One region of the Oerskovia sp. 140933 genome, then DNA from elsewhere that is predicted to be linked to it. Evidence: predicted binding sites of a transcription regulator. Region 1 holds the regulator's gene; each other region holds the start of a gene.

Evidence for each region. Region 1 encodes Rex, which represses fermentation and respiration genes when NADH is low (regulators of the CRP and FNR family bind a similar motif). Its sites were predicted from a motif close to CTTGTGAANNNNTTCACAAG; they were not measured.
Region 2: the regulator Rex is predicted to act here: its motif matches at 3,048-3,067, upstream of pflB (formate C-acetyltransferase).
Region 3: the regulator Rex is predicted to act here: its motif matches at 5,148-5,167, upstream of adhE (bifunctional acetaldehyde-CoA/alcohol dehydrogenase).

The regions. Positions count from the first base shown of each region.
Region 1 covers NZ_JAMXIO010000005.1:41,892-48,699, forward strand. The annotation lists gene NHG27_RS04395 (TlpA family protein disulfide reductase) at 1-186, opposite strand, end outside; gene NHG27_RS04400 (histidine phosphatase family protein) at 239-928, opposite strand; gene NHG27_RS04405 (MarR family winged helix-turn-helix transcriptional regulator) at 1,030-1,536, opposite strand; gene NHG27_RS04410 (YceI family protein) at 1,741-2,292, shown strand; gene NHG27_RS04415 (redox-sensing transcriptional repressor Rex) at 2,481-3,197, opposite strand; gene NHG27_RS04420 (glutaredoxin family protein) at 3,284-3,619, opposite strand; gene NHG27_RS04425 (HAD family hydrolase) at 3,725-4,534, shown strand; gene NHG27_RS04430 (hypothetical protein) at 4,592-5,104, shown strand; gene NHG27_RS04435 (30S ribosomal protein bS22) at 5,233-5,331, opposite strand; gene NHG27_RS04440 (acetoin utilization protein AcuC) at 5,548-6,744, opposite strand.
Region 2 covers NZ_JAMXIO010000019.1:36,267-43,074, reverse strand. The annotation lists gene pflA (pyruvate formate-lyase-activating protein) at 1-486, opposite strand, end outside; gene pflB (formate C-acetyltransferase) at 509-2,791, opposite strand; gene NHG27_RS11485 (carboxylate-amine ligase) at 3,411-4,541, shown strand; gene dxs (1-deoxy-D-xylulose-5-phosphate synthase) at 4,741-6,675, opposite strand.
Region 3 covers NZ_JAMXIO010000022.1:39,815-46,622, reverse strand. The annotation lists gene ligA (NAD-dependent DNA ligase LigA) at 1-2,024, opposite strand, end outside; gene adhE (bifunctional acetaldehyde-CoA/alcohol dehydrogenase) at 2,394-5,096, opposite strand; gene NHG27_RS12550 (prolyl oligopeptidase family serine peptidase) at 5,297-6,808, shown strand, end outside.

The DNA.
Region 1 (6,808 bases):
GCCGTCGCCCGAGACGTAGCCCTGCCCCACGACGTCGTCGGGGCTCGTGGCCCCGGACTCCTGGGAGCAGCCGGTGAGGACCAGGCCGAGCGCGACGAGGGCGGCGGTACCGAGGGTGAGCGTGCCGGCGGACCGGCGCCCGTGGGCGAGCGCGCGACCGTCCCGGGCACGGAAGGGGTGGATCATGGCAGAACTTTCTCCCACGTGCCTGGGCACAACCTGGGAAGGACCTGGCGGGTCACGCTCCCGAGACCTTCGCCGCCCCCGGGAGCAGGTCCGCGACCGGCTCGGTGTAGTGGATCCCGACGAGGCGGTCACCCTCGAAGCGCAGCGACGTGAGCGACGCGAGCGAGCACTGACGGTTGCGCGGGTCGTGCCACAGGCGCTTGCCCTCGAACGCCAGGCGGGAGATCCAGATGGGGAGCTGGTGGCTCACGAGCACGACCTCGCGCCCCTCGGCCTGGGCCCGGGCGTCGTGGATCGCGGCGTGCATGCGCGCGACCTGCTGCTTGTAGGGTTCGCCCCAGGACGGACGCAGGGGGTTCCACAGGTAGGGCCAGTGCCCGGGGTGGCGCAGCGAGCCGTCGCCCACCCCGAACTTCATCCCCTCGAAGTGGTTGCCTGCCTCGATGAGGCGCTCGTCGGTCCCGAGGGGCAGCCCGAAGGCCTCGGCCACCGGCGTCGCCGTCTCCTGCGCCCGCTGCAGCGGGGAGGCGATGACCAGGGCGACGTCGAAGGGCTCGGGGGCGACGTCGTCGGGCAGCGCGGGTGCGCCCTCGACGGGCTTGCCCGACAGGTGCCCCGCGACGCGGCGCGCCATCGTGTGCCCGAGCTCCGAGAGGTGGTAGCCGGGGATTCGACCGTAGAGGATGCCGTCCGGGTTGAAGACTTCACCGTGACGCATGAGGTGGACCGTGGTTGCGACCATGCGGACCAGTGTCCCAAAGTTCTGCGCCGCGCGGTGCACCGGGGCGGCGTGCTCCCCGACACAGGAATCTCCGGTGCCGGACGGCCAGGGGCCGGCGCCGGCTACTGGTCGCGCTCGTCCGCGAGCCGGCAGGCCTCCCCGATCGCCGCCATGGCCTCGCCGAGGTTCTGCAGCTGCGTGGGCGTCAGGACGTCGACCATGAGGCGACGCACCGCGGTCACGTGCCCGGGTGCGGAGGCCACGAGCTCGGCGTGGCCCGCGTCGGTCATGACGCAGTTCACACCGCGCCGGTCGTCCGCGTCGGCGGTCCGGCGCACCAGGCCGCGCTGCTCCATGCGGTGCACGGTGTGGGTGACGCGGGACCGCGAACGGGCCAGGCCGTCGGCGAGCGCCGACATGCGCATGGTGTGGTCGCGGGCCTCGGAGAGCCGCACGAGGAGCTCGTACTCGCCGAGCGTGAGCGAGGAGTGCTCCTCGTGGTCCCTGCTCAGGGCCTCGACGAAGCGGGCCGTCCCGTCGAGGTACTGGCGCCACGAGAGCTGCTGGGCGTCGTCGAGCCATGGCGTGCCCTGCGCCGCGATCGTGAACCTGTCCTGCTGAACCGTCATCTCCGCCTCATCCGTCACGCCCCGCCGTCCGAACAATCCTCCCATTCTCCCACCCGGGGAACGATCCGCCCGACGGGAGCCACTCGTCAGGGAATAGAGGGAAGAGGGCTTGCGTTGATGCGTTCGTATGAAGTTGAATCTTCAACTAGTGGCGCGCCGACGGTGCGCCTGACGCATACGCACCACGACATCCAGGAGACACTCATGGCCACGACCCTTCCCGCCGGACTGACCGCAGGCACCTACACGATCGACCCCTCGCACTCGCAGGCGACCTTCACGGTCCGCCACGCAGGCATCTCGAAGGTTCGCGGCTCGCTCGCGATCGCCGAGGGCACCGTGAACATCGGCGACGACGTCGAGTCGTCCAACGTGGTCGCGGCGATCGACGCCAAGTCGGTCAACACCGGTGACGCAGGGCGCGACGGGCACCTCCAGTCGGCCGACTTCTGGGACGCCGAGAAGAACCCGACCTGGAACTTCGTCTCGACCGCGGTCGAGGCCGACGACGACGACTTCGTCATCGAGGGCGACCTGACCATCAACGGCGTGACCAAGCCGGTCAAGCTCGAGACCGAGTTCACGGGCACCGCCGTCGACGCCTACGGCAACTCGCGCGCCGGGTTCGAGGCCACGACCGAGGTCTCCCGCAAGGAGTTCGGCCTGACCTGGAACGTGGCCCTCGAGGCCGGCGGCGTGCTCGTCGGCGACAAGATCAAGATCGCGCTCGACCTCTCCGCCATCAAGCAGGCCTGAGCCTCCCGCACCACCGGCGGGCAGCACGGACCGACGGCGCGGAGCGCCCCGGACCCACGCGGCCCCGCCACCACCAGGAGCCGGCGCCCCCTCACGGGGCGCCGGCTCCTGCGCTGCCCGGGGGCGCGGACGCCGCCCCGGGGCGGGCGGACCGGCAGGGCTCGGCGGCATCCGCCTCGCCCGACGGGCTAGGGCTGGGCCGCGGGTTCCTCGGTGGCCTCCACCGCGTCCGACGGCGTCGACCCGCTCTCCGCGAGCGCCCGCGCCTGCGCGTGGAACGCCAGGATCTGCAGCTCGCTGCCGACGTCGACCGACCGCACGATCACGTCCTCGGGGAGCTGGAGCGCTCGCGGGGCGAAGTTGAGGATCTCCCGGACCCCCGCCGCGACGACGCGCTCCGCGACCTCCTGCGCGACGTGCGCCGGGGTCGCCAGGACCACGATCGTCACGTTCTCCCGCGCGAAGACCTCCTCCAGCGCGTCGATGTGCTCGATCACGAGACCGGCGGCCTCGGTGCCGACCACGCCGGGCGACGCGTCGAGCAGGGCCGCGACCTCGAAGCCACGCGTCCCGTACCCCGAGTAGTTCGCGAGCGCGTGCCCCAGGGAGCCGATGCCGACGATCGCGATCCGGTGCTCGTCCTCGACGCCCAGCGCCGAGGTGATGTACGTCGCGAGCGAGTCGACCACGTAGCCCACGCCGCGCGTCCCGTACGACCCCAGGAACGACAGGTCCTTGCGCAGCTGTGCGGAGCCGACGCCCGCGAGCTCGGCGAGCTCGGTCGACGACGTCGTCTCCACCCCGCGCCCCTCGAGGTCGCGCAGCGCGCGCAGGTACGCGGGGAGCCGCGCCACGGTCGCTCCAGGAATGCCGGTATCACCCAGGGTCTCTGCCACCCGAACCACCCATGCTTCGTCATGTCGTCGTCGTTGACGCTCTCGCTGTCCTGCTGTCTCGGATCATCCCAGGCGCCCGGCCCGGGTGCGGCACCTCAGCCGGTGGCGCGCCGTCGCGAGAGCGCTCGGGCGAGCCGCGCGCCGTCGACCTGCCAGAACCCCTGCTGGACACCGTCCACGGTCACGACGGGGACGTAGTCACCGTACTGCGCGGCGAGCGCCCCGGTCGGGTCGCCGTCGACGTCGACCTCGGCCCAGGCGACGCCCTGGTCCGCGCACACCGACTCGACGACCTCACGGGCCACCTCGCACAGGTGGCACCCGTCGCGCCCGTAGAGCACGACGCGCGCTGGCGCGCTCGTGACGGGGTCTGCGGCGGCTCCTGCTGCCGGTCCGGGGACCTGTGCAGCGGCGGGTTCTGCGGGGCTCACGCCCCCAGCCTACGCATCTCGGACAGTGCGTCGCACCGGCCCTCCGACGTCGCGCCGCGTGAGCGTCGTCGGCAGGTGTCGGTACGCGCCGATAGAGTGGGCGCCATGCCGACGTCTGCTCCTGGGTCCAACCATCCCACGGCGGCCTTCTTCGACGTCGACAACACGATCATCCGAGGCGCCAGCTCGTTCCACCTGGCCAGGGCGCTGTACCAGCGCGGGTTCTTCTCCACGCCGGACCTCGTGACGTTCGCGGCGCACCAGGCCCGCTACCTCCTCCTCGGGGAGAACAAGCGCCAGATCGACCAGGTCCGCACGCGGGCCCTGGACCTCGTCGCGGGCCGCTCGGTCGCGGAGGTCGTCGCGATCGGCGAGGAGGTCTACGACCAGGTCCTCTCGCTGCGCATCTTCCCCGGCACCCAGAAGCTCCTCGACGAGCACATCGCCGCCGGCCACCAGGTGTGGCTCGTGTCCGCGACCCCCCTGGAGATCGGACAGCTCATCGCCCGTCGCCTGGGCGTCACGGGTGCGTTGGGCACGGTCGCCGAGCACGAGGACGGCCTGTACACGGGCCGGCTCGTGGGCGACATGATGCACGGGCGGGCCAAGGCCGCAGGGGTCCGCGAGCTCGCCGAGCTCCACGGGATCGACCTGTCGGCCTCCTACGCCTACGGCGACTCGCTCAACGACGTGACCATGATGCAGGCCGTGGGCCACCCCTGCGCGATCAACCCGGACGCGCGCCTGCGACGGCACGCCAAGGACGTCGGCTGGCCCATCCGCGAGTTCCGGGGCCGGCGCCGCCGCGTCGCGAACCGTGGGCTCAAGACCGCGAGCTGGGCCGGGGCCGCATGGGTCCTGGGGCTCGTGCTCCGCTCGATCCGGCGGTCCCTCAAGGGGCGCGCGGGGCTCTGAGGCGGTGGTCTCCCCCGGAGATCGATCGTTGTCGGCACCCGGTGGGACGATCCGTCGATGCTGACGCTCTTCGACCGCGACCTCGGCCTCCACTACGGCTTCTTCCACATCTGCGACCCGAGGGACGGGCCACCGATCGGCCTCGGGACGGACGGTCAGGCCAACGGCCTGTGCGGGGTCCCCGGCCCGGGGAGCGTCTCGATGCAGACCGGTCTGCACACCGGGCACGCGCCCCTCAGGATCGAGCTCCACGGGGACGAGCCTGCGGTCGACCCCGCCTGGGAGGAGATCGTGGAGGTCTCGTTCACGCCGGTCGACGGCCAGCTCGCCCTCATGTCGTTCGACGACGGGGCGGACCTCGAGGTCCCGGCCCTCGGGCCGCTGCGCGTCCGCTACTGCGCGTCGCGGATGAACGAGGCCGCCCGCCAGGACACCATCCTGGACGGCGAGCCCACGATCGACCGGTACCTCGTCCAGCTGTGGCCGGCGGCGCACGCCCCCGACACGGTCGTCCGGGTCACGAGCGACGTCGCCCGCCGCGCGCACGCCAGCACGCCGCCCCCGCCGTGAGCGGCCTGGCCGGACGGCGGACGGCGGACGGCGCACGCGCGCGGACCGTCGCCGGCGACGCGAAGAGCCCGGCACCCCTCAGGGACGCCGGGCTCTCGCGACACCGTGCGCGTGACCGCGCAGCGCTGCTACTTCTTGTTGCGACGCTGGTGGCGCGTCTTGCGAAGCAGCTTGCGGTGCTTCTTCTTGGCCATACGCTTGCGGCGCTTCTTGATGACGGAGCCCATGGGTCCTCACAATGCTGGATCGGTGTGCGATCGGGATCGCCCCGATCATGGTGGTCCACGGCTGATCGGGAACCGACCAACACGAGAAAAAGTCCGTCTCCTAGACTACCTGCTCCCGGCCGGTCGCCCGAAATCGACGCGGGGTGACGTCGTCGGGCCTGGTGGGACGCCGCTCCCGCCCCCGCCGTGAGGCGCTCGCCCCGCCGCAGGACCGCCTCAGTCGAAGTGCGCGTCGAGGCCCAGCAGCGGGAAGACGGCCTTGCGGGTCGCGACCACCGCGCGGTCGACCTCGTCCTCGGGGTCGTACCCCTTGTCCCACGCGCTGAACTCGACGTCCCCGTCCCCCATGAGCTCGGGCGTCTCGCGGTGCGCGACGGCGCTGATGTGGTCGCGCCACGCGGCCGGGACCGGGGTCGACGGCGCGACGGGCGCGTGCACGACCTCCGCCACGACGTTCGACCACGCGTACGGGACGACGGACGTGACCGAGTACCCCCCGCCGCCGAGCGCGACCCACCGACCGTCCGCGAGCTCGTGCGCGAGCCCGTGGACCCAGCGCACGGCCGTGCGCTGCGCGTCGACGTCCACGTCGAGGTCGCTCAGCGGGTCGTGCCCGTGCGCGTCGCACCCGTGCTGGGACACGACCACCTGCGGGCGGAACGCGCGCAGCACGGGCGGCACCACGGCGTCGACGGCCCGCAGCCAGCGTGCGCCGTCGGTGCGGCGCGGCAGGGCCACGTTGACCGCGGTGCCTGCGGCGCCCGGCCCACCCGTGTCCGTGGCGTGCCCCGTGCCGGGGAACAGCGTCGCGCCGCTCTGGTGCACCGAGACGGTCAGGACGCGCGGGTCGTTCCAGAACGCCTGCTCGACGCCGTCACCGTGGTGCGCGTCGAGGTCGACGTACGCGACGCGTTCCGCGCCGTCGTCGAGCAGCCTGCGGACCGCTGCCGCGGCGTCGTTGTAGATGCAGAAGCCCGACGCCGCCCCCCGCTGGGCGTGGTGCATGCCACCCGCGATGTTCACGGCGTGCAGCGCCCGCCCGGCCCACACGGCCCCAGCGGCTTCGTACGAGCCGGACAGGATGCGGGCCGCGGCCTCGTGCATGCCCGCGAAGACGGGGTCGTCCTCGGTGCCCAGGCCCAGGGCCGGGTTCTCGACGCCGTGCTCGGAGGCCGCGTGGACGGCGGCGACGTAGGCCGGGTCGTGGACCAGGCCGAGCACCTCGTCCGACGCGGGCGCGGTGCCCACGACCGAGACCCCCGGGGCGTCCAGGAGACCCAGCGCGCGCACCAGGCGCATCGTCAGGTCGAGCCGCGTCGGGGACATGGGGTGCCCGTGACCGAAGTCGTACCCCAGCAGGTCCGGGCTCCACACGACCTGCGCGGCGAACGGCACGGAGTCTGGCTCGGTCACGTGCGCTCCTCGGTCGGGGGCCGGTCGTCTCGTGCGGCGGGGCGCCCCGTCGCACGGCCCGCCG
Region 2 (6,808 bases), on a different contig from region 1:
CTGCATGAGCACCTCGCCGCCGGAGAGGGTCAGCCCGCCCTTGGTGGCGCGGAAGACCGGCAGGTACCGCTTGACGCGGGCAAGCAGCTCGTCGGCCGTGACCGGCTCGCCGTCCTTCATCTGCAGCGTGTCGGGGTTGTGGCAGTACAGGCAGCGCAACGGGCACCCGTTGAGGAAGACCGTCAGGCGCGTGCCCGGTCCGTCCACCGCGGTGACGAGCTCCCACGAGTGGACGGAACCCAGCTCGCCCGAGCGCATCATCGCGAGCTTGTCGTGCCGGTCGAGGTCCTCGGCCGTCGTGAGGCCGGAGACCCCGGCCCCCGTGCGGCGGCGGGGGGCCTCCGGTGCGTCCAGGTCGCTGTCGTGACCCAGGCCGTCACCGGAGGTCCGCCACGGGAGCGGAGCCGAGGCGACCCCGTCGACGCCGTAGCGGGCGGCGGCACGCGCGGACGCCTGGTTTGCTGCGGTCGTCGAGGGGGTCGTCATGATGGTTCCGCCGTTTCCGCGCTCAGAGAGCGCCGTGGAAGGTCCGCGAGAGGACGTCGAGCTGCTGCTCACGGGTCAGCCGCACGAAGTTCACGGCGTACCCGGAGACACGGATCGTGAGCTGAGGGTAGTTCTCGGGGTGCTCCATGGCGTCCTCGAGCGTCTCCTTCACCAGCACGTTGACGTTCATGTGGTAGCCGTCGCCACCGACCGACGCGTCGAGCAGGCCCGCGAGGTTCGCGATCTGCTCCTCCCGGGTACGGCCCAGGCCGCTCGGGACGACCGTGTTGGTCAGCGAGATGCCGTCCTGCGCCTCGTTGTACGGCAGCTTCGCGACCGACAGGGCCGAGGCGAGCATGCCGTGCGTGTCGCGGCCGTTCATCGGGTTGGCACCCGGGGAGAACGGCTCACCTGCACGGCGACCGTCGGGCGTGTTGCCCGTGGCCTTGCCGTAGACGACGTTCGACGTGATGGTCAGGACCGACTGCGTCGGCAGCGCGTCGCGGTACATCTTGTGCGAGCGGATCTTCGACATGAACGACTCGACGAGCTCGACCGCGATCGAGTCGACACGGTCGTCGTCGTTGCCGAAGGCGGGGTACTCGCCCTCGGTCACGTAGTCCACGACGATGCCGCGCTCGTCGAACACCGGCATGACCGTCGCGTACTTGATGGCCGACAGGGAGTCCGCCGCGACCGCGAGGCCTGCGATGCCGCAGGCCATGGTCCGCAGGACCTCCTTGTCGTGGAGGGCCATCTCGAGGCGCTCGTACGCGTACTTGTCGTGCGACCAGTGGATGCAGTTGAGCGCCTCGACGTAGGTCTCGGCGAGCCAGTCCATGGTCTTGTCGAAGCGGGCACGGACGTCGTCGTAGTCGAGGGGCTGGCCCTCGGGCACGGGGGCCACGACCGGCGAGACCTGCTTGCCCGTGACCTCGTCCTTGCCGCCGTTGATGGCGTAGAGGAGCGTCTTGGCCAGGTTCACGCGGGCGCCGAAGAACTGCATCTGCTTGCCGACCGCCATGGGCGAGACGCAGCAGGCGATCGCGGCGTCGTCACCCCAGGCCGGGCGGATCTGCTCGTCCGACTCGTACTGGACGGCCGAGGTGTCGATCGAGACCTTGGCGCAGAAGTCCTTGAACCCCTGCGGCAGGCGCGGGCTCCAGAAGACCGTCATGTTGGGCTCGGGGGCCGGGCCCAGGTTGTACAGCGTCTGCAGGAACCGGAACGAGTTCTTCGTGACGAGCGGACGACCGTCGTCGCCCATGCCGCCGATGGTCTCGGTGACCCACGTCGGGTCGCCCGAGAACAGGGAGTCGTACTCCGGGGTGCGCAGGAAGCGCACGATCCGCAGCTTGATGACGAAGTCGTCGATGATCTCCTGCGCCTGCTCCTCGGTGATGACACCGTTCGCCAGGTCGCGCTCGAGGTACACGTCGAGGAAGGTCGAGGTGCGGCCCAGCGACATCGCGGCGCCGTTCTGCTCCTTGACCGCGGCGAGGTAGCCGAAGTAGAGCCACTGCACGGCCTCGCGGGCGTTGGTGGCGGGACGCGAGATGTCGTAGCCGTAGGAGGCCGCCATCTGCTTGAGCTCGCCGAGCGCGCGGATCTGCTCGGCGTGCTCCTCGCGCTCGCGCACGATCTTCTCGCTGAACGGCTGGGTGTCGAGGTCCAGCTTGTCGAGCTTCTTGGCTGCGATCAGCTGGTCGACGCCGTAGAGCGCGACGCGACGGTAGTCGCCGATGATGCGGCCGCGGCCGTAGGCGTCGGGCAGGCCCGTGATGATGTGCGAGCTGCGCGCGGCGCGGACGTTGGGCGGGTAGACGTCGAAGACGCCCTGGTTGTGGGTCTTGCGGTACTCGCTGAAGACCTTCTTGAGCTCCTGGTCGACCGGGTAGCCGTAGGTCTCGAGGGCCCCCTCGACCATGCGCCATCCGCCGTTGGGCATGATCGCGCGCTTGAGCGGGGCGTCGGTCTGGAGGCCGACGATGACCTCGGCGTCCTTGTCGATGTACCCGGGCGCGTGGGCCGTGATGCCGGCGGGCGTGTGCGGGTCGACGTCGTAGATGCCCTTCTCGCGCTCGACGGGGAACATCTCGGAGAGCTTGGCCCAGATCCCGGTGGTCCGCTCGGTGGGACCGGCAAGGAAGGAGTCGTCACCCTCGTAGGGCGTGTAGTTGCGCTGGATGAAGTCGCGCACGTCGACCGTGTCCTGCCAAGGACCTGCGGTGAAGCCGGCCCAAGCGGGGACGGTCGCGTCGTCCTGGCCGCCAGTGGTGCTGCGAGCCTCGGAAATGCTGGTCATATCACTCTCCTCGACGTCCACGCCGCGCAGCCTGCGCGGCGGGGGTAAAGACCTTGGTCGACGCGGGATCTTCCGTGCCGCCCTGCCGTTCTCCTTCGCCCTTTCAGGCTACGACCCGCAGAGGGTGTCGGCGTGGCAAAGACGCTGTCACCTGGCTCACAGGCCCGGACGTCGAACCGGAGCTCACGACCGGCAGAACGGCGGGATTCCAACCCTTCTAGGGTCTACAACATGCATCTATCCGTCGGCATTCCACCTTGTGACGGTCTTCACATGACCTTTCCTTGGGAGTCCAAGGACCCGACGCCCGGGACCAAGGTCCCTTGCGGGACGACACCGGACATGCCTGGTCGAACCGTCCGACACCGCCCCCACCGTACGGGCCGGGTCGCGCCCGGGCACCTTCGGGGCCCACGACACCCGCACCCCGCCGACGAGCGTGTCGAGGTGCTGCTCGTCGAGGCCCGGTACCGGTGCACCGGACGAGGACGAGCAGCACCTCCCGGCGAGCTGTCCGACACGCCTCGCGACTCCCTATGCGCAACCCCGGGCGGTCTGCCTCGCGCCCCCGCTGCGCACAAGGCGTGCGAACCTCGCCGGGCGATGTGAGACTGCGTCGATGCGAACCATGGGAGTCGAGGAGGAGTTCCTCCTCATCGGGCCCGACGGCGTCCCCACCGCCGTCGCGGCCGAGGTCATCGAGACAGCGAGCACGACCGAGCCCGTCGAGGGAGGGTTGGGGGCGTCGGGCGGCTCACGAGAAGGTCTGCCGGGCGGCGAGCTCGAGCTCGAGCTCATGGAGGAACAGCTCGAGACCGGCACGCACCCGTGCGCGGACCTGTCCGACCTCGCGCGCGAGATCCGGGACGGACGCGCCCGCGCCAACAAGGCGGCGGAGCAGCGCGACGCGCGCATCGTCGCGCTCGGCACGTCGCCCGTGCCCGTGTCCCCCACGACGGTCGGCAAGCTCCGCTACCTGCAGGCACGCGCCGAGTTCGGGCTCACGGCCCGTGAACAGCTCACGGGCGGCTGCCACGTGCACGTCGCGGTCTCCTCGGACACCGAGGGCGTCGCGGTCCTCGACCGCATCGGACCCTGGCTGGCCCCGCTGCTCGCCCTGAGCGCCAACTCGCCCTACTGGCAGGGCGAGGACAGCGGGTACGCGAGCTTCCGGTCCCAGGTGTGGTCGCGGTGGCCGACGGCGGGCCCCGCCCCCTCGTTCGGCACGGCCGAGTCGTACCGCGCCACGGTCGACGCCCTGGTCGCCACGGGCACGATCCTCGACACCGCGATGATCTACTTCGACGCCCGGCTGTCCGCGTCCTACCCGACGGTCGAGATCCGGGTCGCCGACGTGTGCCTCGACGCCGACACCGCGACCCTGCTCGCAGCCCTCGCACGCGGGCTCGTCGAGACCGCCGCACGCGAGGCCGCGGCGGGCACGGCAGCCCCCATGCTGCACCCCGAGCTCCTGCGCACCGCGTCCTGGCGGGCCGGCCGCTCGGGCATCTCGGGCGACCTCGTCTCCCCGCTCACCTGGAAGCCCGCGACCGCGCACGACGTCGTGGGCCAGCTCGTCGCGCACGTGCGCGAGGCGCTCGTCGACACGGGCGACCTCGACGCCGTGACCGAGCTGCTCGGGCGGCTCTGGTCCGACGGCGGCGGCGCGGCCCGTCAGCGGGCGTGGTTCGCCCGCTCGGGCGACCTGCGCGCGGTGACCGAGCGCGCGGCCGAGGCCACGCTGGCCTGAGCACGGGCCCCGGACCGGGCCGACCGGCCGGTGAGTCCCACCCGCGGCACATCGACCACGCTGCGCGCGCGGCGCCGTCGGGCGGGCTGCGTCCCGGCCCAGGACGCCGTCAGGGGCACGGACGGGTGTCCGTGCCCCTGAGGTGGCGTGTCGTGCCCCGAAGGCCGTTCAGACGGCAGCAGGACCGCTCACGGAGGGCTCAGAGCAGCGCGAGCGCCGTCAGGGCGTCGCGCGTGACGTCCTGCGCCGTGAGGCGGTGCACGGCCTTGACCTGGTCGATCGACATGTGGTCGAGGAAGACGGTCGGCAGGCCCAACGGCACGACCGGGACCGTGACGCCGGCCTCGACCGCGCGCTGCCCCAGGAGCGAGCCGATGCCGCCGTCGGCGAGACCGTCCTCGATCGTGACCACGAGGTCGTGCTCACCCGCGAGCTTGACGAGCGCCGAGGGCAGGGGGAGGACCCACGTCGGCGACGCGACCGTGACGTCCACGCCGTGGGCCGCGAGCGCCTCGCCCGCAGCCATCGCGGTGCCCGTCATGGACCCCACGCCCACGAGGAGGACCTTGCGGGTCGTGGTGGCCGGTCCCGCGGTCGTGCCCGTCGCAGCAGGGGCCTTGGCCGTCCTGCTCGGCACGGCGTCGTGCCGCGCGACGACGTCGACGCCGTCGAGCGTCTCGATCGCCGGGATCGGTGCGACGACCGCGCCCTTGGGGTAGCGCACGACCGAGGGCGCGTCGTCGATGTCGACCGCGTGGCGCAGGGCCTCGCGCAGCGTCGCCTCGTCACGCGGAGCCGCAAGGTGCAGACCCGGCACGATCCGCAGCATGGCCATGTCCCACATGCCGTTGTGGCTCGCGCCGTCCTCGCCCGTGATGCCGGCGCGGTCCAGCACGAACGTGACGCCCGCCTTGTGCAGAGCCACGTCCATGAGGACCTGGTCGAACGCGCGGTTGAGGAACGTCGCGTAGACCGCGACCACGGGGTGCAGGCCCGCGAAGGCCATGCCCGCCGCCGAGGTCGCCGCGTGCTGCTCGGCGATGCCGACGTCGAACGTGCGCTCGGGGAAGGCCTCCGCGAAGGGTGCCAGACCCACGGGGTGCAGCATGGCCGCGGTGATCGCCACGACGTCGGGCCGACGGCGACCGATCGAGACGATCTCGTCCGCGAACACCGAGGTCCAGCCGAAGCGCGAGGGGGCGACGGGGAGGCCGGTCTCGGGGTGGATCTGGCCCACGGCGTGGAAGCGGTCGGCGACGTCCTGCTCGGCCGGGGTGTACCCGCGGCCCTTCTCCGTGATGACGTGCACGATCACGGGCGCCCCGTAGGCGCGGGCCCGCACGAACGCGTGCTCGAGGGCCTCGATGTCGTGGCCGTCGACCGGGCCGATGTACTTGATGCCCAGGTCCTCGAACATGCCCTGGGGCGCGACGACGTCCTTGAGGCCCTTCTTGAGCCCGTGCAGCCACTCGTACGCGAAGCGCCCGGGCGCACCCGAGCGCGACAGCGTGCGCTTGCCCCAGTCGAGGAAGTTCTCGTAGCCGCGCGTGGTCCGCAGGGTCGACAGGTGGTGCGCCATGCCGCCGATGGTCGGCGAGTAGGAGCGGCCGTTGTCGTTGACGACGATGACCAGGCGGCGGTCCTGGCTCTCGGCGATGTTGTTGAGCGCCTCCCAGGCCATGCCGCCCGTGAGCGCCCCGTCGCCGATGACGGACACGACGTGGCGGTCCCGCAGCCCGCGCACCACGTTCGCCTTGGCGATCCCGTCGCCCCAGCTCAGCGCGGTCGAGGCGTGCGAGTTCTCGACGATGTCGTGCGGCGACTCGGCACGGCTCGGGTACCCGGACATGCCCTCGCGCTTGCGCAGCGCGGAGAAGTCCTGGCGCCCCGTGAGCAGCTTGTGCACGTACGACTGGTGGCCCGTGTCGAACACGAACGAGTCCTTGGGCGAGTCGAAGACCCGGTGCATGGCGAGCGTCAGCTCGACCACGCCGAGGTTCGGTCCGAGGTGCCCACCCGTGCGGGACACGGCGGAGACGAGGAACTCGCGGATCTCCGCGGCGAGGGTCTCCACCTGCTGGGGGGTCAGCCGCCGGAGGTCCTCCGGTGACGTGATGCTGCTCAACAGGGTCATAACCGCTCCGTTCCGCCTGCCATTCGACTAGCCCGACAACTCTAGGCGCTCCGGGCGGGTGCTCGCGCCCGGAAAGGCCTGATCACGACCTCTGCACGCGCTGGGCACCCGATCCGCCCTCGCCCGGCCGATC
Region 3 (6,808 bases), on a different contig from region 1:
TGGTCGGCGATGATCGCGCCGACGCCCTCGACCGCGGCGAGCTCCTCGCGGCTCGCGGCCCGGATCGCGTCCAGCGAGCCGAACCACTCCGCGAGGGCACGCGCCGCGACGGGGCCGACGTGACGGATGTTGAGGCTCACGAGGATGCGCCACAGGTCCTTGGTCCGAGCGCGCCGCAGCTCGGAGACGAGGGTCTCCGCCGTGGTGGAGGGCCCGTACACCGGGACGTTCTTGACGACGCCCGCTGCGCGCCGTTCTGCGGTCGTCGAGTTCTCGTACCCGGGCGGATAGGTCTTGGCGACGACCTTCTGGAAGGGCCGGACGACCTTCGCGCTCATGACCGAGCCGTCGGACATCTCCACCTCACCCGACTCACCCACCCCTTCGAACGGGCGCGGCAGCCCGGTCTCGGGGTCACGGACGACGACGCGGATCGGGGCGAGCTGGTCGACGGTGAGCGAGAACAGCCCGGCCTCGGTCGGCAGCGGCGGCTCCGCGGGTTCGAGGGGCCGGGTCAGGGCCGCGGCCGTGACCTCGCCCAGCGCGTCGATGTCGAGCCCTCCGCGCGAACCGATGTGCTCGACGCGGCCCTGCACCTGCGCGGGGCACGAGCGCGTGTTGGTGCAGCGCAGGTCGACGTCGCCCTCCTTGAGGGGACGCAGCGGGTGCCCGCACACGGGGCAGTCGGCGGGCATCACGAACTCCGTACGGGGCACGCCGTCGTCCCGCAGCGCGACGACCGGACCGAGGATCTCGGGGATGACGTCGCCCGCCTTGCGCAGCACCACGACGTCGCCGATCAGCACGCCCTTGGCGCGCACGACGTCCTGGTTGTGCAGCGTGGCCTGGCGCACGGTGCTGCCCGCGACGAGGACCGGCTCCATGACGGCGTACGGAGTTGCCCGGCCGGTGCGCCCGACCCCGACCTGGATCGCGAGCAGGCGCGTGTTGACCTCCTCGGGCGGGTACTTGTACGCGATGGCCCAGCGTGGTGCGCGGCTCGTGGCCCCGAGGCGGCGCTGGAGCGCGAGCTCGTCGACCTTGACGACGATCCCGTCGAGCTCGTGCTCGATGTCGTGCCGGTGCTCGCCGTAGTACGCGATCATCTCCTGCACGCCCGCGAGCCCGTCCACGACCCGGTTGTGCGGGGACACCGGGATGCCCCACTGCTCGAACAGCGCGTACGCGTCCGACTGCCGCCCGAGCTCGGCGTGCTCGCCCTCCTGCCACTGCAGCGCCCCGACGCCGTGCGCGTACATGCGCAGGTTGCGGCTCGCCGTCACGGCCGGGTCCTTCTGCCGCAGCGACCCCGCGGCGGTGTTCCGCGGGTTGGCGTAGGGCGCCTGCCCGGCCGCGACGAGCGCCTCGTTGAGGGCCGCGAAGTCGTCGACCCCCAGGAAGACCTCGCCGCGGACCTCGATCACCGCGGGGTGCGTGGCCGGGTCGCCCGCGAGCTGCTGGGGGATGCTCGTGATGGTGCGGACGTTGGCCGTGACGTCCTCGCCCGTGCGCCCGTCGCCGCGCGTCGCGGCCCGCACGAGGCGGCCGCGCTCGTAGAGCAGCGCGATGGCCAGGCCGTCGATCTTGACCTCGCACAGGTACTCGACGGGGGCCTCGGGTGGGACGTCCAGGTCCCGGTGCACGCGCGCGGCCCAGGCCGCCAGGTCCTCCTCGGAGAACGCGTTGTCGAGCGAGAGCATGCGCTCGAGGTGCTCGACGGTCGCGAACCCCGTCGCAGCCCGTCCGCCGACGCGCTGCGTGGGCGACTCGGGGGTCTGCAGCGCGGGGTGCGCGGCCTCGAGCGCCTCGAGCTCGCGCATGCGTGCGTCGTACTCGGCGTCCGAGGACACGGGGGCGTCGGCCTCGTAGTAGGCCCGCTGGTCGGCCTCGACCTGCGCGACGAGCTCCGCCCAGCGACGCTGGGCGTCCGCCTCGTCGAGCGCGGGGGCGGCGTCGGGCACGACGCCGGACGCCTCGAGGTCGTCGGCGGGAGTCGTGGGGGGCGGCGGGGTGGCGTCGTTCACGTGCCCATTCTCGCCCGCGCCACCGACAACCGCCCGGTGCCCGCCGCGACACGCCTGCCCGACGACGTCGCTCTCCGTCGCGCGGCCGCCCCACCCCCGCGGGCCCCCCGTCCGGGCGGGGTGATCCGCGCCGTCGGGCCTGCGCTCCACCTCCCGACGGGGCCGGGCGGAACGGGTCCGGACAGCGCAACGCCCCCGCGCTGGAGGACACGGGGGCGTTGCAGGGGGGCCGGGGCCAAGGGGGGATGCCCCGGTCCCGAGGCGGGTGGCGCCACCCGGCAGGACGCGCCACCCAGCCGCTGACCCGTACCGCTCGGGTCGTCGGCAGGTCGCCGGCGGGCGGGCTGCTCCCCGTCCGCCGGCGCCCGATCAGTCCGAGGTCGTGGCCGCGGCGAGCGCGGCCGCCTCCTCGGTCGCCTTGCGCTCTGCGCGGACCTCCTCGCGGGTCGTGCCGTAGTAGGCCGCCACCATGATGTCGCGCATGTCCTCGAGCATCGGCAGGCGCGGGTTCGCGGGAGCGCACTGGTCCTCGTAGGCCCGCATCGCGAGGGCGTCGAGGCCACCGATGAACTCGCGCTCCGGGACCCCCTGCTCCTTGAACGAGCGCTCGATCCCGACCTTGGCGCGCAGCTCCTCGACCGCCCGGGCGTAGGACTCGACGGCCTGCTCGGGCGTCGAGGCCGGGAGCCCCAGGTGCTTGGCGATCTGCTGGTAGCGCTCGTGCGCGATGTACTTCTCGGCCTTGGGCCAGCCCGTGACCTTGGTCGGGATCTGCCCGTTGTACCGGATCGCGTGCGGCAGGAAGATCGCGTTCGTGCGGCCGTGGACCAGGCCGAACGTCGAGCCGACCGTGTGGGCCATGGCGTGCACGATCCCGAGGAACGCGCTGCCGAACGCCATGCCGGCGATCGTGGCCGCGTTGTGCATCTTCTCGCGGGCCTCGGGCGCTGCCGCGCCCTGCGTCACGGAGGCCTCGATGTGCTCGAAGACCAGCTTGATCGCGTGCAGCGCCAGGCCGTCCGTGAAGTCGTTCGCGTAGACCGAGACGTAGGCCTCGGTCGCGTGCGTCAGGGCGTCGAAGCCCGAGTCGGCCGCGAGCTTGGCGGGCATGGTCGCCGTCAGGACCGGGTCGATGATCGCGACCGACGGGGTCAGCGCATAGTCGGCGAGGGGGTACTTGTACCCGGTCGCGTGGTCCGTGATGACCGCGAACGGCGTGACCTCGGAGCCCGTGCCCGACGACGTCGGGATGCAGACGAGCTTGGCCAGGTCACCGAGCGTCGGGAACTTGAACGCGCGCTTGCGGACGTCGAAGAACTTCTCGCGCAGGTCCGAGAACGCCATCTCCGGGTGCTCGTACTTGAGCCACATGACCTTGGCTGCGTCCATGGGCGAACCGCCGCCGATCGCGACGATCGTGTCGGGCTTGAAGTCGCGCATCATCTCCGCGCCCTTCTCGACCGTCTCGACGCTCGGCTCGGGCTCGACCTGGTCCATGATCTGGATCGAGACCTTGTTCGGGCGCCGGCCCAGGACGTCGAGGACCTTGTCGACGATCCCGATCTGGCTCATGACCTTGTCCGTGACGATGGTGACGCGCTCGACGTCGGGCATCTGGGCCAGGTACTGGATCGAGTTCGGCTCGAAGTACGTCTTCGGCGGGATCTTGAACCACTGCATGTTGTTGTTCCGACGTCCGATCCGCTTGACGTTGATGAGGTTGACGGCCGACACGTTGTTCGACACCGAGTTGTGCCCGTACGAGCCGCACCCGAGCGTCAGCGAGGGGATCAGCGCGTTGTAGATGTCACCGATGCCGCCGAGCGCCGAGGGCTGGTTCCACAGGATGCGGACGGCCTTGACGCGCTGGCCGAACTCCTCCGCGACGGCCTTGTCCTCGGTGTGGATCGCACCTGAGTGGCCCAGGCCGTCGAACTCGACCATCTGCTCGGCGAGCGTGATGCCGTGGTTCGTCGACTCGGCGCGCAGCACCGCGAGGACCGGGCTGAGCTTCTCGCGCGTCAGCGGCTCGGCCGGACCGACCTGGGCGCACTCCGCGAGGATGATCGAGGTGTCGTCCGGGACGGAGAAGCCCGCCTGCTCGGCGATCCACTGCGGGCTCTTGCCCACGATCGAGGCGTTGAGCTTGGCGCCCGCGCAGTTCGCGCCGCCGGCCTCGACCCCGAAGATGAAGCGCTCGAGCTTGGCCTTCTCCTCGGGGTTCGCGAGGTAGGCGTGCATGTGGGCGAACTCGGCCAGGGCCGCGTCGTAGATCTCGGTGTCGAGGATGACGGCCTGCTCCGAGGCGCACACCATGCCGTTGTCGAAGCCCTTCGACAGGACGACGTCGTTGACCGCGCGGCCGAGCTTGGCGGTCTTCTCGATGTAGGCGGGGACGTTGCCCGCGCCGACGCCCAGTGCCGGCTTGCCCGCCGAGTAGGCGGCGCGGACCATCGCGTTGCCGCCCGTCGCGAGGATGAGCGCGACGCCGTCGTGGTTCATGAGGGCAGAGGTCGCCTCGAGCGAGGGCTGCTCGACCCACTGGATGCAGTCCTCGGGGGCGCCCTCCGCGACCGCGGCGTCCCGCACCACGCGGGCTGCGGCGACCGAGCACTGCTGGGCGCCGGGGTGGAACGCGAAGATGATCGGGTTGCGCGTCTTGAGCGCGATGAGCGCCTTGAAGATCGCGGTCGACGTCGGGTTCGTGACCGGGGTGATGCCCGCGACGACGCCGACCGGCTCGGCGATCTCGACGATGCCCGTGAGGTCGTCGCGTCCGATGACGCCGACCGTCTTGAGGTTGGCCATCGAGTTCGGCACGTGCTCGCAGGCGAAGATGTTCTTGGTGGCCTTGTCCTCGAAGACTCCGCGGCCGGTCTCGGAGACCGCGAGCTGCGCGAGGCGACCGTGCTCGTGGAGCGCCGCGACGGACGCCTTCTTCACGATGCGGTCGATGTCTTCCTGGGTGTAGGCGTCGTACTGCTTGAGCGCCTTGAGACCGCGGTCGACGAGGGCGTCGATCTCGCTGACTCCGACGGGGGGCTTGGCGGGGGCCTTGCTCGTGCTGCTCACGTTGCTCCTCCAGTGACCCGAGCGGCCGGGTCTGCGTCTGTCGTTCCCTTGCTTGTGAATACTTTCACAAGGTGCGCTTAGATGCAAGAGCCTCGTCGGTTCGTCTCGCCCGTCGGACGCCCGCCCCCACGGCGGCCCACCCGGACGACGGACCGGGCCCCGTTCCCGACCCCCGGACCGCGTCGCCTAGGGTGTTCGGCATGAGTGCTGAGAACGACACGATGGACCCGACCGACGCACCACCGGCCGTGCCGCACGACCCGTACCTGTGGCTCGAGGAGGTCGAGGGCCGCGAGGCGCTCACCTGGGTCCAGGGGCGCAACGCCGAGACCGCGGCCACGATCGAGGCCACGGCCGAGTTCGCCGCGACCGAGCAGGCGATCCGCGAGGTCCTCGACTCCGACGACAAGATCCCGGACGTCTCCAAGATCGGTGAGCACTACTACAACTTCTGGCGCGACGCGCAGCACGAGCGCGGCATCTGGCGCCGGACGACGCTCGACTCCTACCGCACGGACCACCCCGAGTGGGAGCTCGTGCTCGACCTCGACGCCCTGGGCGAGGCCGAGGGCCGGAGCTGGGTCTGGCACGGCGCGAGCGTCCTGCGGCCCGCCCCGGGCGGCGCATGGCGGCACGCGCTGATCGACCTGTCCCCCGGCGGCTCCGACGCCGACGTGACCCGCGAGTTCGACCTCGTGACGAAGCAGTTCGTCGCGCCGGAGGACGGCGGGTTCTACCGCGAGGAGTCCAAGGGCGGCCTCGGCTGGATCGACGCCGACACCGTGTACGTCTACACCGACTTCGGGCCGGGCTCCATGACCCCCTCGGGGTACCCCCGGATCGTCAAGCGGTGGCGCCGTGGCACCCCCGTGACCGAGGCCACCGTCGTGTACGAGGGCGAGCCCGAGGACATGTACATCTCCGCCTGGCGCACCCACTCCCCCGGCTACGAACGTGACTTCGTGGGCCGCTCGATCGCGTTCTACGACAGCGAGACGTACCTCGTCCAGGACGCGGGAACCCCGTCCGAGACGCTCGTCAGGATCGACGTCCCGCGTTCGGCCGAGGTCGGCGTCAAGCGGGAGTGGATGCTCGTCGAGCTGCGCGACGACTGGACCGTCGGCGGCACCACCTACCTCTCGGGCTCCTTGCTCGCGACCCGCCTCGAGGACTTCCTCGCCGGGGCGCGCGGCTTCACCATCCTGTTCGAGCCCACGCCCACGACCTCGCTCGCGGGGGCGACGTGGACCGCCCACCACCTCGTGGTCAACGTGCTCGACGACGTCAAGAACCGGCTGCACGTGCTGACGCCACCCCCTCCCGCCGAGAGCGTGGACGCACCGTGGACCCGCGGCGAGCTGCCCGGCCTGCCGAGCATCGGCACGGTCGTCGTGGGCGCGGTCGACTCCGAGGACAGCGACGACGTCTGGCTCGTCACGACCGACTACCTCACGCCCTCGACGCTCTCACTGCTGTCCGTGGGCGCGGGAACCCCGCCCGAGGTCCTCAAGTCCGGGCCCGCCTTCTTCGACGCGAGCGGCCTGGTCATCGACCAGCACTTCGCGGTGTCCGACGACGGCACGCGCGTCCCGTACTTCGTCGTCGGGCGCGAGGAGCTCGTCCGGCCGGAGGCGGGTGCCGCACGCGGTGACGCCGACCACGCCGAGGGCGCACGCGTGGGCGCCGCGCCCACGCTGCTCTACGGCTACGGC